Regions from separate parts of the Neopusillimonas aestuarii genome, predicted to be linked through region 2. Evidence: predicted binding sites of a transcription regulator. Region 2 holds the regulator's gene; each other region holds the start of a gene.
The links. The regulator HrcA, encoded in region 2, represses chaperone genes, less so after heat shock. The targets are predictions, from matches to a motif close to TTAGCACTCNNNNNNNNNGAGTGCTAA.
Positions count from the first base shown of each region.

Region 1: the regulator HrcA is predicted to act here: its motif matches at 1,844-1,870, upstream of rpoH (RNA polymerase sigma factor RpoH).
Region 3: the regulator HrcA is predicted to act here: its motif matches at 3,508-3,534, upstream of groES (co-chaperone GroES).

Region 1 covers NZ_CP049990.1:354,989-359,768, forward strand. The annotation lists gene cyoE (heme o synthase) at 1-35, shown strand, start outside; gene G9Q38_RS01635 (SCO family protein) at 73-675, shown strand; gene rpoH (RNA polymerase sigma factor RpoH) at 883-1,767, opposite strand; gene G9Q38_RS01645 (PepSY-associated TM helix domain-containing protein) at 2,319-2,963, shown strand; gene G9Q38_RS01650 (DUF2271 domain-containing protein) at 2,980-3,495, shown strand; gene G9Q38_RS01655 (DUF4198 domain-containing protein) at 3,555-4,358, shown strand; gene G9Q38_RS01660 (FAD:protein FMN transferase) at 4,384-4,780, shown strand, end outside.
Region 2 covers NZ_CP049990.1:1,496,440-1,501,219, reverse strand. The annotation lists gene dnaK (molecular chaperone DnaK) at 1-141, opposite strand, end outside; gene grpE (nucleotide exchange factor GrpE) at 273-875, opposite strand; gene hemH (ferrochelatase) at 959-2,032, opposite strand; gene hrcA (heat-inducible transcriptional repressor HrcA) at 2,051-3,064, opposite strand; gene G9Q38_RS07360 (NAD kinase) at 3,189-4,088, shown strand; gene recN (DNA repair protein RecN) at 4,092-4,780, shown strand, end outside.
Region 3 covers NZ_CP049990.1:2,986,564-2,991,343, reverse strand. The annotation lists gene G9Q38_RS14335 (CinA family protein) at 1-139, shown strand, start outside; gene pyrF (orotidine-5'-phosphate decarboxylase) at 123-938, opposite strand; gene G9Q38_RS14325 (diacylglycerol kinase) at 957-1,304, opposite strand; gene groL (chaperonin GroEL) at 1,484-3,130, opposite strand; gene groES (co-chaperone GroES) at 3,166-3,453, opposite strand; gene G9Q38_RS14310 (hypothetical protein) at 4,073-4,780, shown strand, end outside.

The sequences.
Region 1 (4,780 bases), 1.1 Mb from region 2:
CCCTGCTGATCGATCACTGGGTTCTGCTTATTTAACGTGAAGCATCCCGTAGCCTGAAGTCCCATTCAACTTATGTTCCTTCAACCATCAAAACGCCGCTTTCTGAAAGCCTGTGCCGCAGGAAGTATTGCATTGGCCCTGGCGGCGTGCGGCGAACAGAATACGACCACTTCATTTCACGGCTCCGACATCAGCGGCAGCGGCCTGGGCGCCGACCTGAACATGACCGACCACACCGGCCAAACCCGCACAATGGCCGACTTTAACGGCAAAGCCCTGCTGGTATTTTTCGGGTTCACCCATTGCCCCGACGTTTGTCCCACCGCTATGGCGCAACTGGCGCAAACCATGCAGGTGCTGGGCGAAGACGCGAAAAACGTTCAAGTGGCTATGATCAGCGTCGACCCCGAGCGCGACACACCCGAACGCCTTGCCCAATACGTTAAAGCGTTCCACCCCGACTTCATCGGGCTCACCGGTACACCTGAACAGCTCAAGCAAACGGCCGGCTCTTTCCGTGCCTTCTACGGCAAGGTGGAACAAGGCGACGGCAACTACAGCATGGATCACAGCGCATCGTTCTACTTATTCGACAAAGAAGGCAACGCGCGTGTGCTAATTCGCCCCGATACCGGCCCGCAACAAATAGCAGACGACATTCAGGCGCTTCTTTAAGGCAAAAAAAAGGCACCATGACTGGCGCCTTTAAAACCCGCTTCATTTAGGGAGGGGATTGAGAGAAGCAGAAGCGGAAAAGGGGTTACCTGACAAAACGAGGTAAATGTCGGAGAACACCCCATGCCTGTTTAGTACAAAGGGCAACGGATAAGTTCGACCCGTTGCCCTTTAAAGTTGTATGAAATTGTAAATAGCGCGAAACGCTTAATGTGCCAGCGCCACCTTCAGCTTTTTGAATGCCGCCGCCTCGATCTGGCGTACACGTTCTGCGGAAATACCGTACTCGTCAGCCAGTTCATGCAAGGTTGCACCGCCTTCATCGCGCAACCAGCGCGACTCAACAATATGGCGTGAACGGGCATCAAGGCCTTCCAGCGCCTCGGCCAGTGCAGGACCTTGCAAAGTGTCATGCGCCCGGCGTTCAAGCACTTGGGAAGGCTCTTGCCGGCCGTCGTCGGACAGGTACGAAACCGGCGCGTAGGCGTCTTCATCGTCGGCCGGCGCTTCCAGCGCCATTTCACGCCCTGAAAGCCGAACCTCCATTTCACTGACATCTTCCGGCCTCACATTCAGTTCCTGTGCAATGTCAGCCACCTGGGAAGGGTCAAGCGTTTGGCCGTCGGGCCGCATTCTACGCAAATTGAAAAACAACTTGCGTTGCGCCTTAGTGGTAGCCACTTTCACCATGCGCCAATTGCGCACAATGTACTCATGAATTTCAGCTTTAATCCAGTGAACGGCAAACGAAACAAGGCGAACACCACGCTCAGGGTCGAACCGTTTAACCGCTTTCATGAGCCCAATATTGCCTTCCTGAATGAGATCGGCATGGGCCAGGCCATAACCCAGATACTGGCGCGAGATGGAAACCACCAAACGCAGATGCGACAAAATAAGCTGGCGCGCCGCGTCGAGATCTTCGTGATCGCGCAGGCGTTTGCCAAGCTCGGTTTCCTGTACCTGCGTAAGCACCGGCAGGCGGTTCACCGCGGCGATATAGGCTTCTATGGTACCTAGCGCGCCGGGATTTGAAATGGCCGCCATTAACGTGTTTTGCGTAGGCGCCAAAGCTTGCGATTGTGTCGTCATGTGTCTTGCAATCCTGGTTGGGAAAGTAATAAAACCGTTATACAGCCTTAAGTTAAGCTACTTTCTACTACATATATTAGCACTCATTGAGCTAGAGTGCTAATACTCTGACCGACCCAAAAAACAAAAAGTTCCCGCGCGAAAAAAAGCGCTTACCCAGTGGAAAAACCACCAGGCAAGCGCGATCACTCTCTCGTGTGGCCATCAGGCCAGAGGCGCGATGCATTCCGACCCAGTCGTGCGGAAAACACGTTGCCCCACTTTGAATTAAGCAATTTTTATGCCAATAAGGTCGCCTCGGTTGGCATGACTCACATACCCCTAATATTTCAGGCACTTATGGCTTTAACGCCTTTTTTCTAACGCTGTCCTTGATTCCGCGCCCCCTTTTCCCGCACAGGTTTTGTGCAAAAAAGCACCGCATTTCGCACCGGATTGGCACAGAAACTGACCGAAACAATTATATTGCAAACAATGATGATAACTATTCTTATTTAATATAAAATATCGAAATTACATACTACTTACAATAACAGTCGCATTCATTTTGCATGGCCGCATCATTCCTCTCCCGCCCCCGCGCCTTCTGGCTTAAGCAACTACACCAATGGCACTGGATCAGTTCTGCTTTATGTCTGGCCGGCTTACTTTTATTCTCTATAACGGGTATCACCCTAAACAACGCGTCATGGTTCGGCGGGCAAATTGAAACGCGGCAGGAACAGCTCACCGTCCCAGCCGACATCACGCAGAGCCTGAATAACCTGGTGAGACAATCGACCGAGGCATTACCCTACGTTGCCCCGTTACCCAAGCAAGTCGAACAATGGCTCGATCAGGCCCTCCACATTCGTATCGGCTCCCGCCCGGCAGAGTTTTCGGAAACCGAAATTTATTTGTCGCTGCCCGAACCGGGCGGCGACGCCTGGCTGGCACTGGACCTCACGTCGGGCGACCTGGAGTACGAACGCACGCAACGCGGCTGGGTGGCGTACTTGAATGATCTGCACAAGGGGCGGCACACCGGCACGGCGTGGAAATGGTTTATTGATTTGTTCGCCGTTGCCAGCCTGATTTTTGCCACAACCGGTTTATTCCTGCTGAAGCTGCACGGCAAACATCGCCCCCTGACCTGGCCGATTACCGGCGTCGGTCTGCTCATCCCAATTCTTCTTATGTTGCTACTGGTGCATTGAACTCATGAAACGTCATCTGAACACCGTCACGCTGCTTGCTCTAGCCTCCGCCTTTCCCGCCGGCACGGCTTTGGCCGGCGAACTCTCGCTCGACCTGACCTTGCCACGCATTGATACAGCCGAATACCACCGGCCTTATGTAGCTGTTTGGCTGGAAAGCGACGACCGCAAAGTGGTGCGCGATCTCGCCCTTTGGTACGACACCCAAATGGCCGACGATGAAGGTCGCACATGGCTGAAAGACTTGCGCCAATGGTGGCGCTTAAGCGGGCGTTACCAAGACACGCCCGCAGACGGCGTGAGCAGTGCCACACGCCCTGTAGGCAAGCACAACATCACCATTGCCGCCGATGCCCCCGCGTTGCAAAACCTCCCCGCGGGTCATTACGAAGTAGTAGTTGAGGCCGCGCGCGAAAAAGGCGGGCGCGAACTGATTCGCCTGCCTTTGCCGTGGCCGTTGGAAAAAGCGGTGGCGGAACAACAAAACGGCAAACACGAACTGGGCGAGATATCGCTTAAGGCCTCGCCCTAAGCGAGGCTGGAACCCATGCCCTCACTCAACCTTTTCAATTTTCATTTTCGGAATCCCTCATGAAAAAAGTGCTCGCCATCTCATTACTCACCACGGCCCTATCCCTACCCACAATAAGTGCAGCACACGACTTCTGGCTACTCCCTTCATCCACCGTTCTGTCGGGAAACGATAGCTGGGTCACTTTCGACGGCGCCGTCAGCAACGACAAGTTTCATTTCAACCACCGCCCGTTGCGCTTAGCCAACCTGATTATTACGGGGCCGAACGGGGCCACGCTGAAGCCGCAAAACCCACACATCGGCAAGTTGCGTAGCAGCTTCGACCTCAAACTGCCCGAAGCGGGCACCTATCGCATCGCGGCGGTGAATGACGGTGTGATGGCTCTATGGAAAGAGAATGGTGAAGACAAGCGCTGGTTCGGTACAGCGGCCGAATTGGCCGGAAAAGTGCCTTCAAAAGCGGATGACCTGCGCATTCTGCAGCGTGGCAGCCGTGTTGAAACGTTTGTGACCCAAGGAAGGCCCACGCCCATTGAAGCGCCTGAAAGCGGCCTGGGCATTCGTCCGCTAACGCATCCAAATGATTTATTCACTAATGAAACAGCCATTTTTATCGTAACGCTCGACGGCCGGCCTTTACCCAACGTTGAGGTGGAACTGGTGCCCGGCGGACAGCGCTATCGCAATCAGATAAAAGAAATAATCACAACGACCAACGAAAATGGGGAGTTCGAAGTTACCTGGCCCAACGCAGGACAATACTGGCTTCATTTTGAACATCGCGACAATAAAACATCGGTACCCCAGGCGCAATCACGCAACCTTTCCTACACCGCCACGCTGGAGGTGTTGCCTGAATAATCGTTACTGCCTAAGTGGCCTAAGCATGGGCACCACCTGGTCGGTGCAATTTTCCGCGCCCACCTCACCCGAATTTACGGCCTTGCAAGTGCGCCTTGATTCCCGCCTGTTAGAGATCAACGCGCAAATGAGCACCTGGGATACACGCAGCCTGATCAGCAAAATCAACGCAGCCGAAAAAGGCTGGTATGCGGTGCCCGACGAGTTCTGCACCGTGCTCGACGCCGCATTGACACTGGCCGAACAAACACAAGGGGCGTTTGACCCCACACTCGGTGAGTTGATTAACTTATGGGGCTTTGGTTCAATGGGGCCCGTTGCAACGCCTCCCCATGGCCAGGCCCTGCGCACTGCCTTATTACGCAGTGGCTGGCGCAAAACCGTTTTAAATCGACAGCACCAAGCCCTTTGGCAGCCCGGCG
Region 2 (4,780 bases):
TTCGCCGTCTTGCATGTACGCCACAATCGACGGCGTGGTGCGCGCACCTTCCGAGTTTTCAATAATGTTGACCTTGCCGCCGTCCATCACAGCAACACAGCTGTTGGTCGTGCCCAGGTCAATACCAATAATTTTGCCCATAATGTATCGCCTTAAAAATTGCGTTCAATTCAGTTGGAAACAAACTTGACTGATTCTTAAGTGGGGCCTGCCTTAAACTTTTCAAGGCATACCCCACAGAGTTTTTTTCTTTGCGCCGTGAGCGCGCCTGACTATTGCGCCGGCTTGCCCGAAGACACCGCCACCAGGGCGGGCCTGAGCACGCGATCAGCAATCGTATAGCCCTTCTGCAGCATTTGCACAACCGCGCCTTCCGGCAGATCGGACGGAACCGAAGAAATGGCCTGGTGCAAATTGGGGTCGAATTTATCACCCTCCGCCGGCGCCACTTCCTTAAGCTGATTACGCTCAAATGCGCCTATCAATTGTTTCAGCGTGGCTTCAACCCCCGACTGCCAAGCTTCGGGGGTTTGATCTTTCAACCCAAGCGCAGCCTCAAGACTGTCTTTAACCGGTACCAGGCTTTCAGCGAATGACTCAATACCGAATTTACGCGCCTTGGCCACATCATCCTGAGCACGACGCCGAATATTCTCGGTTTCCGCTTTCGCCCGTAATAGCTCTTCGTAATACTGACCCACCTGAGCCTGCGCCTCTTCCAGTTTGGCTGCCAACGCCTCGGCCGACTCCAGTTCGACGGCCGGCTCTACATCGGCGGCACCCTCCCCTTCGGATAACACTTCATCTGCAGACTCCGAAGCTTTCGCAACCTGCTTATCGTCCTTAGGGTCAAGGGGCTCATTCTGTTTCGACATAACCACGCACTCCACTTCTGTTTGATTCGATCAAATGCAAATGGGGGCAAGCGCCCCCATTTCAAGACATTAGTACAAATAACTTACGCCTTTTCCGACCACCCCGAAAGATGTCGACGCACAATTTGAGAAAGTGCGTCCACCCATTGGGCATCATCATTCAAACAGGGGATATATCTGAATGTCTCTCCACCGGCCTGCAAAAACGCCTCACGGCACTCTTCTTGAATCTCTTCCAGCGTTTCCAGGCAATCCGCCAAAAAGCCAGGGCACATGACATCAATATGTTTTATCCCCTCCTGGGCCCAAGCCTTCAACGTAGGCTCGGTATAAGGTTGCAACCATTTTTCAGCCCCAAAACGGCTTTGAAACGAGACATAAACGCGTTCGGCGTCTTCCTGCGGTAAATGTGCCTTAATGGCGCGAACTGTATCCATGCAATCGCGATGATAGGGATCGCCTTGCAAAATGGTGCGCTGGGGCAAACCGTGAAAACTAAGCAATAAACGCTCCGGCTTGCCATGCGCATTCCAAAATGCAGTTAATTTGCTCACCAACGCCTGTATGTAGCCGGGATCATCCTGATAGCGCTTGATAAAACGCAGTTCCGGCTGATTACGCAAACGCGCTGTGTGAGCAGTTACGGCGTCGACCACAGTGGCGGTGGTACTGGCCGCATATTGCGGATACAAGGGAACAGTAAGAATACGTTCACACCCGTGCTTGCGCAGTGCGTCGATGCCCGCCTCTATGGAAGGATTTCCGTAACGCATAGCCAATATGACCCGAACATCTGCCCCCCCCGTTTGCAGCGCCTTTTCAAGCCCGGCCGCTTGTGCCTGGCTGTAAACCACCAAGGGGGAACCTTGCTCAAGCCATATTCCCCGATAACGGGGCACCAGCTTGCGAGGCCGCGTTCGCAAAATAATGCCATGCAGGATAATGCGCCAGATCCATTGCGGTATCTCAATAACACGTGGATCCGACAAAAACTGCGCCAAATAACGCCGAATGGCAGATGCAGAGGGCTCATCCGGTGTGCCAAGGTTCACCACCAAAATACCGATCGGCCCAGAAGGCCGTACCGGCGGCTCAGGGTCTAACCCTTGGGGATCATGTGGTTCCGGATAATAGCGGGAAGGAAGTAAAGAAGGCATTGACGCCCTTTAATCGGTTCAGGAAGAAGAGTGATGGCTTAAAGCGTTGGATAACAATTTAGCCGTAATATCAACGATAGGGATGACGCGATCATAAGCCATACGGGTTGGCCCGATTACACCCAGTGTACCCACTACTCTACCGTCGATACCATAGGGCGCAGTAATGACCGAAACGTCCTCAAGCGGCACCAGTTGCGAGTCACCGCCAATGTATATCTGCACGCCTTCCGCCCGGCTGGAAACATCGAGCAACTGAAGTAAATCGGTTTTTTTCTCGAACAGCGCAAACATGCGGCGCAGACGATCCATATCAGAAGCAATATCGGACACGTCGAGCAACTTTCTTTCACCCGAAATATAAACGCCGTCATCGGTTTCATCGGAAACGGTACCCGCTTCAACCGCCTGCTGCATCAGCCGCGAAATATCTTCCTTCAAAGAGGAGAGCTCGTCTTTGATGGCAACACGCACTTCGTTGAACGACTTGCCGGCAAAATGCTGATTAAAAAAATTACTGGCTTCCGTCAGTTCCTGATCGAGATAATCGCGTTGAACAAACAGAATACGATTTTGCACATCGCCGTCCGGCGTGACGATAATCAACAATACACGCCGGTCGGAAAGGCGAATAAATTCAATTTGCCGAAAAACCTGAGTGCGCTTGGGCGCCATTACAACTCCGGCAAAGCGGGTTAAATTCGACAACAAAGTAGCCGCCGCATTCACCGTGCGACTTGGATCGGTTACCGGCAACATTTCCCGAATTTGCGAAGGCTGAAGAATTTCAAAGCGTTGCGTGGCCAGCAAACGATCTACAAAGAGGCGGTAGCCCCTAGGCGTAGGCACACGGCCCGCCGAAGTGTGAGGACTTTGAATCAGGCCAAGTTCTTCTAGGTCGGCCATGACATTGCGAATTGTCGCGGGCGATAGCTCGAACATTTTCGAAAGCGTACGCGAACCGACCGGCTGGCCATCGGCAATGTATCGTTCGATTAATGCTTTCAGCAGTGACTTCGCTCTGTCATCCATGTCCATGGTGATACCTTACACTCCAGCAAGACAAACTTGTCAACAGATCCGCCACAATAACAACGGACACGACCCTATAATAAATTGAACTCACCTAAATCATCATATACAAGGTATCGGCACAATGCATTTTAAAACCGTTGCGCTAATCGGGCGCTACCAAGACTCGGGGCTCGACGCACCACTGCGCAGGCTGGCCCGGCATCTTGAAAGCGCCGGGTGCACTGTGCTGGTTGAATCCGACACGGCAATCAATACCGGCGTTACCGAATTCAAGACGGCATCTTACGCTGAAATAGGCGAACATGCGGATCTTGCCGTCATCATGGGCGGCGACGGCACCATGTTAGGTGCGGGCCGTATTTTGGCGCGCAGCAACGTCCCCCTTATCGGCATCAACCATGGGCGCCTGGGTTTCATCACCGATATTCCCATTCACACCGCCACCGATGCGCTGAGCCAGGTTATTGGGGGCCACTACGACATTGAAGAGCGGCTCATGCTTGAAGGCCGGGTCATGCGCGGCGACCAGGTCATGTTCTCGGGGGTCGCACTGAATGACGTTGTCATCAACCGTGCCGGTCGGGGCGGCATGATTGACCTGCGCGTTGAACTGGACGGAAACTTTATTTACAACCAGCGCGCCGACGGCCTAATCATTTCAACCCCCACGGGTTCAACCGCTTATGCCCTGTCGGCCAATGGGCCCGTTCTGCACCCGCAGTTGCAAACCATCCTGCTTGTTCCAGTCGCCCCACAAACCTTATCCAATCGGCCGATCGTCATTCCCGACAGCGGCGTCCTTAGCATGACAGTCACTGCCCTGGGGCGGGTTGAATCCGGTGCCAGCGTGCATTTCGACATGCAGGCCTGGTCTGAATGCCAACCGGGCGACAGAATCGACGTACAGCGCTCCAAAGACAACGTTCGTTTTGTGCATCCCCTGGGTTATAGCTTCTTTTCAACCCTGCGACGCAAGCTGCTTTGGAACCAGATCCCCCAGCTTTCCAACGAGGGCGAATAATTTATGTTGCGCACCCTGCACCTTCGGGATTTCGTCATTGTTGATCAGGCCGAGTTGCATTTCGACGCCGGCTTTACTGTATTTTCCGGAGAAACCGGCGCGGGCAAATCTATTCTTATCGATGCGCTTTCCCTGGTATTAGGCGCGCGCAGCGATGCCCGTTTTGTTCGCGAAGGCTGTAAACGTACCGACATTAGCGCACTGTTCAGGGCGCCGGAAACCTTAACGCAATGGCTGGAAGAACAAAGCCTGGAAACGGACCACGACGAATTGGTGCTACGGCGCGTAATCGACCAGCAAGGTCGCAGCAAAGCCTACATAAACGGCATTCCGGCCACGCTGGCCCAATTAAAGGAGCTCGGTGAGCATCTTGTCGACATCCACGGCCAGCATGCCCACCAAAGCCTGTTGCAACCTGCCAGCCAACGTGCGCTGCTCGACACGCAGGGGGGCCACAACACCTTGGCGCAAGAAGTACAACAACACTGGCAACACTGGCAAACGGCAAAACGACACCTCGCGCGGGCGCTTGAACAAACCGACAAGCTCAACGAAGAGCGCGACCGTCTGGAATGGCAAGCCTCCGAGTTGGAGCGCCTGGACCTGCAACCGGGGGAATGGGAAACCTTAACCACGGAACATCATCGCCTGGCTCATGCGCAGTCTTTGCTCGAAAATGCCAATCGTGCACT
Region 3 (4,780 bases), 1.5 Mb from region 2:
TGGCTTCGCTCATCGCGCCGGGGATGGCATTTCCACTCAGGCCGTAACGCATATATTCGACGGAAACCGCGCGCAAATCCGCCAAAGCGCGGTTGAATTCGCCCTGCAGAAACTGCAAAGATTTATGTCACAGCGTTAATCGCGTTGCGGGTTTCAAGTGCGGCCTGGGCCGCCGCGTCGCGCCAGTTGTCATCGGTGCTTGCATACAGAATGGCGCGAGATGAATTGATCATCATGCCTTTTCCTGCACTGTTTCGACCCGCTTTAACGGTTTGTTCAATATCGCCACCCTGAGCGCCGATGCCCGGAATGAGCAGAGGCATATCGCCGACCCGTTGCCGTACTTTGGCGATCTCCTCGGGGAATGTCGCGCCCACCACGAGGGCGCATTGCCCGTTTTGGTTCCATTTGTCGGCGACCAGGCCGGCTACATGCATATAAACGGGCGTGTGTTGTTCCGTTTGGATAAATTGCAGGTCGGAACCACCTGGGTTAGAGGTGCGACATAGAATAATGACGCCTTTTTCTTCCCATTCAAGATACGGTTTGATCGAGTCAAAGCCCATGTATGGGCTAACGGTGACCGCGTCCGCGTTATAGCGCTCGTACGCCTCAAGCGCATAGTGTTCTGCAGTCGATCCAATATCCCCCCGTTTTGCATCCAACACAATAGGAAGTTGTGGATACTGTTCTCTGATGTATTGGCATAGCGCCTCCAACTGCGTTTCGGCGCGCTGCGATGCAAAATACGCAATTTGCGGTTTAACACCGCAAATATGCGGTGCGGTGCTGTCGACAATAGCTTTGCAGAATTCATAAATGGCATCGGGTTTGCCTTGTAGCTCGGCAGGAAAGCGACGCGGGTCGGGATCAAGCCCAACCATGAGTTGGGAGTCGGCGTGTTGCCAGGCAGAGTTGAGCTTCTCAGTGAATTTCATTTTGACGCGTTGTTAAAATTACAGAAAATGGCTAATGCCAACGGCAGACCACACAGTAACAGCCAGAATAATGGAAAGCATCACGGCGGCGCTTCCCAAGTCTTTCGCGCGGCCGATGAGCGTGTGATGATCCAGTGTGACGGCATCAGCCAAGGCCTCAAGGGCTGAGTTAATGAGTTCGACAATTAAAACAAAAAAAAGGGCGCCAATAAGCAGCGCTTTTTCGGCGATATTATTACCAAGCCAAAGCGCTACCGGGATCAGCACCACCAGCAAGAAAAGCTCCTGCCTGAAGGCGGCTTCGTGTTCAAAGGCGGCTTTGAAGCCACGAGCGGAATAACGCAACGCGTTGGCTAGTCGTCGCATGCCCCGTTTGCTTTTGAAGGGGGAGTTCGGAATCATGTACGTAATATATGGATTGCTTGGGTGGCATTGTAAACGCGACAGGCATAAAAAAACCCTCTTCAACGCATGATGAAGAGGGTTTTGCCTGCAGGGCACCTGGAAGCAAGCGTGCCCTGTGCTGGCAGACCGATGGAGGGAGATTAGAAACCGCCCATGCCACCCATGCCGCCCATGCCGCCCATATCGGGCATCGCAGGAGCAGGTTTGTCTTCAGCAATTTCGGCAATCGCAGCTTCTGTTGTCAGGAGCAGTGATGCAACCGAAGCAGCATTTTGCAAGGCAGTGCGTGTGACTTTGGTTGGGTCAAGTACGCCTTGCTCAACCAAATCACCGTACTCGCCGGTAGAGGCGTTGTAACCATAGTTACCTTTGCCTTTGGCAACTTCGTTAACGACCACGCTGGGTTCGTCGCCGGAGTTGGCTACGATGGTGCGCAGAGGTGCTTCGATAGCACGCAGAATCAGCTTGACACCGGCGTCTTGGTCGATGTTTTCACCCTTGACTTTGGCTACAGCGTCTTTCACGCGAATCAGTGCAACGCCACCGCCGGGAACGATGCCTTCTTCAACTGCAGCGCGGGTTGCGTGCAGTGCGTCTTCAACACGTGCCTTCTTCTCTTTCATTTCCACTTCGGTCGCGGCACCAACGCGGATGACAGCAACACCGCCTGCCAGTTTGGCAACGCGTTCCTGCAGTTTTTCACGATCATAGTCGGAAGTGGCTTCTTCGATTTGAACGCGGATTTGCTTAACGCGTGCTTCGATGGACTTGGAGTCGCCAGCACCGTCGATAACCGTGGTATTTTCTTTACCCACTTCAACGCGCTTGGCTTGACCCAGATCTTCAAGCGTGGCGTTTTCCAGCGAACCACCGGTTTCTTCCGAGATAACGGTACCGCCGGTAAGAACCGCGATGTCTTCCAGCATGGCTTTACGACGGTCACCAAAACCAGGTGCTTTAACAGCAGTGGTTTTCAGGATGCCGCGCATGTTGTTAACAACCAGCGTAGCCAGTGCTTCACCTTCAACGTCTTCTGCAATGATCAGCAAAGGACGGCTGGATTTGGCAACTTGCTCCAGTGTAGGCAGAAGGTCGCGGATGTTGCTGATCTTCTTGTCGTAGATCAGAACATAGGGGTCTTCCAAAATAGCGGTTTGCTTTTCGGGGGTGTTGATGAAGTAGGGTGATAGGTAGCCACGGTCGAATTGCATCCCTTCAACGATGTCGAGTTCGTTGTCGAGTGACTTGCCGTCTTCAACAGTGATAACACCTTCTTTACCCACTTTGTCCATTGCGTCAGCAATGATTTTGCCGATGGAGGCATCACTGTTTGCGGAAATGGAACCTACCTGAGCAATTTCCTTGCTGGTGGTGCAGGGGCGTGACAATTTAGCCAGCTCTGCAACAGCTGCGGTAACAGCCTTGTCGATACCGCGCTTCAGGTCCATTGGGTTGATGCCGGCGGTAACGTATTTGATGCCTTCTTCAACGATGGACTGAGCCAGAACGGTAGCCGTAGTGGTGCCGTCGCCGGCGGTGTCGGAGGTTTTGGAAGCCACTTCCTTAACCAACTGAGCACCAATGTTTTCAAACTTGTCTTTGAGTTCGATTTCTTTGGCGACCGATACACCGTCTTTAGTAACGGTAGGGGCGCCGAAAGAGCGCTCAAGTACCACGTTACGGCCTTTGGGGCCCAGGGTGGTTTTAACTGCGTTGGCCAGAACGTTTACGCCACGAACAATGCGTGAGCGGGCGTCGTCGCCGAATTGAACTTGTTTAGCTGCCATGTTGTTTAATTCCTTGCTGTATTCTGTGTTGCGGATTACTGAATCACGGCGAGGATTTCATCCTCACGGATTACGAGCAGTTCTTCGCCGTCAACCTTGACGCTTTGGCCGGCGTATTTGCCGAACAGAACCTTGTCGCCTGCTTTAACGTCAACAGCAATCAGTTTGCCGTCTTCGGTTTTTTTGCCGGGCCCTACAGCGATAACTTCGCCTTGGTCGGGTTTTTCAGCGGCGCTTTCAGGGATAACGATACCCGAAGCGGTTTTACGCTCGTTGTCCAAACGTTTGACGATCACGCGATCGTGCAAAGGACGCAGTGCCATGAAGGAACTCCTGTTTCAAGAAATGTTGGAAAATTTCAATTCCGGGGGCGCTTGTTAGCACTCACCCCCATCGAGTGCTAATTATAAGGATGAAGTGGCAGACTTCAAGGGGTGGGGTGGAGATTGTTACATTTTCGATGGATGTTCTTTGGGTGTCGATTGTCAGTGAGTTTGGAATTTACGTCACTGAGTTTGGAACTCATGGAAACGTGTAAATCTAAGTTGGGTGCAGCTTGCGTGTGTTTTCTGGGTTAGAGATGGGTTTTTTAATTCCCGGATAAGTTGTAAAGCTAAGGTTCCCAACAACGTTCATGTTGCGGCGAACTGGGGTGCGATTTTTATTCAAGTAGGAATTCGCCTACTGTCGTCGATTCCCATTGGTGAAGGGAAGATACTGATTTGTTCGGTTGTCTGCTGACGGCCAAGAGCAGTCGTTCATCTACCATCTATAGAAAAACATAACCGCTTAGACTAAAAGAATCTTGAGGTACTGTTTATATAGCTCAAGGGAAGGCGATGACGCCGAGGCGCACCTCCCCTAAACGATCTTATGTGGACTTCACAATGCATCCAGCAATAAGCGGCAGAGCTCAAAATTAATATGACAGGTAGCTAAAGTATGGATAAAAACCCTTGGGATACCCTCGGCTGGCGGGCTCTCAGCAGAGAGTCCAAACTAGTTCGACACTTACTAGGCTCAGGAGTGACTGCCTTAGGTAGAGCGAATTATGCAGATCAGACTGGTGAATATTACACCGCATTTTTCGGGCTTTCCGTTGGGGTAGAGAGGCTTGCTAAGTTAATTTTGGTAGCTGATTACGCCTTATCTAATCGAGGGAGGTTGCCGACACAGAGCGAAGTTAAGAAGTATGGTCACAACATTAAGAGTTTATTGATGTTGATCAGTGTAATTGCAGAAAAACACTCGATCAAGTTACAGTATTCAAAGCCAACCACAATAATTAGCGAGAAAATCGTAGAGTGCCTGGATGCCTTTGCCGATGCAAGCCGGGGAAGATATGCCAATTTCACCGCACTAGGTGATCCGAACATTGAGGGACAGTTTGAGCCAATCCGAAAATGGTGGACCGAGGTCGCCGAGCTAATTTTGCAAGAGCACTACTACGGGAAAAAAAAGGCACAAATCCGAGTGGCGAGCAATGCAAAGATAGTCGATGCAATGATAGGGAACTTTTCAGCAGTACTTCATTTTGATGAAGCTGGTGGGGTTATGAGTGATGTCATATCTGCATCAGTTCGTACGGGACAGACAAAATATGTTCAAAAGTATGGTAGATACCACGCCTTGACAGTGATTCGATGGATG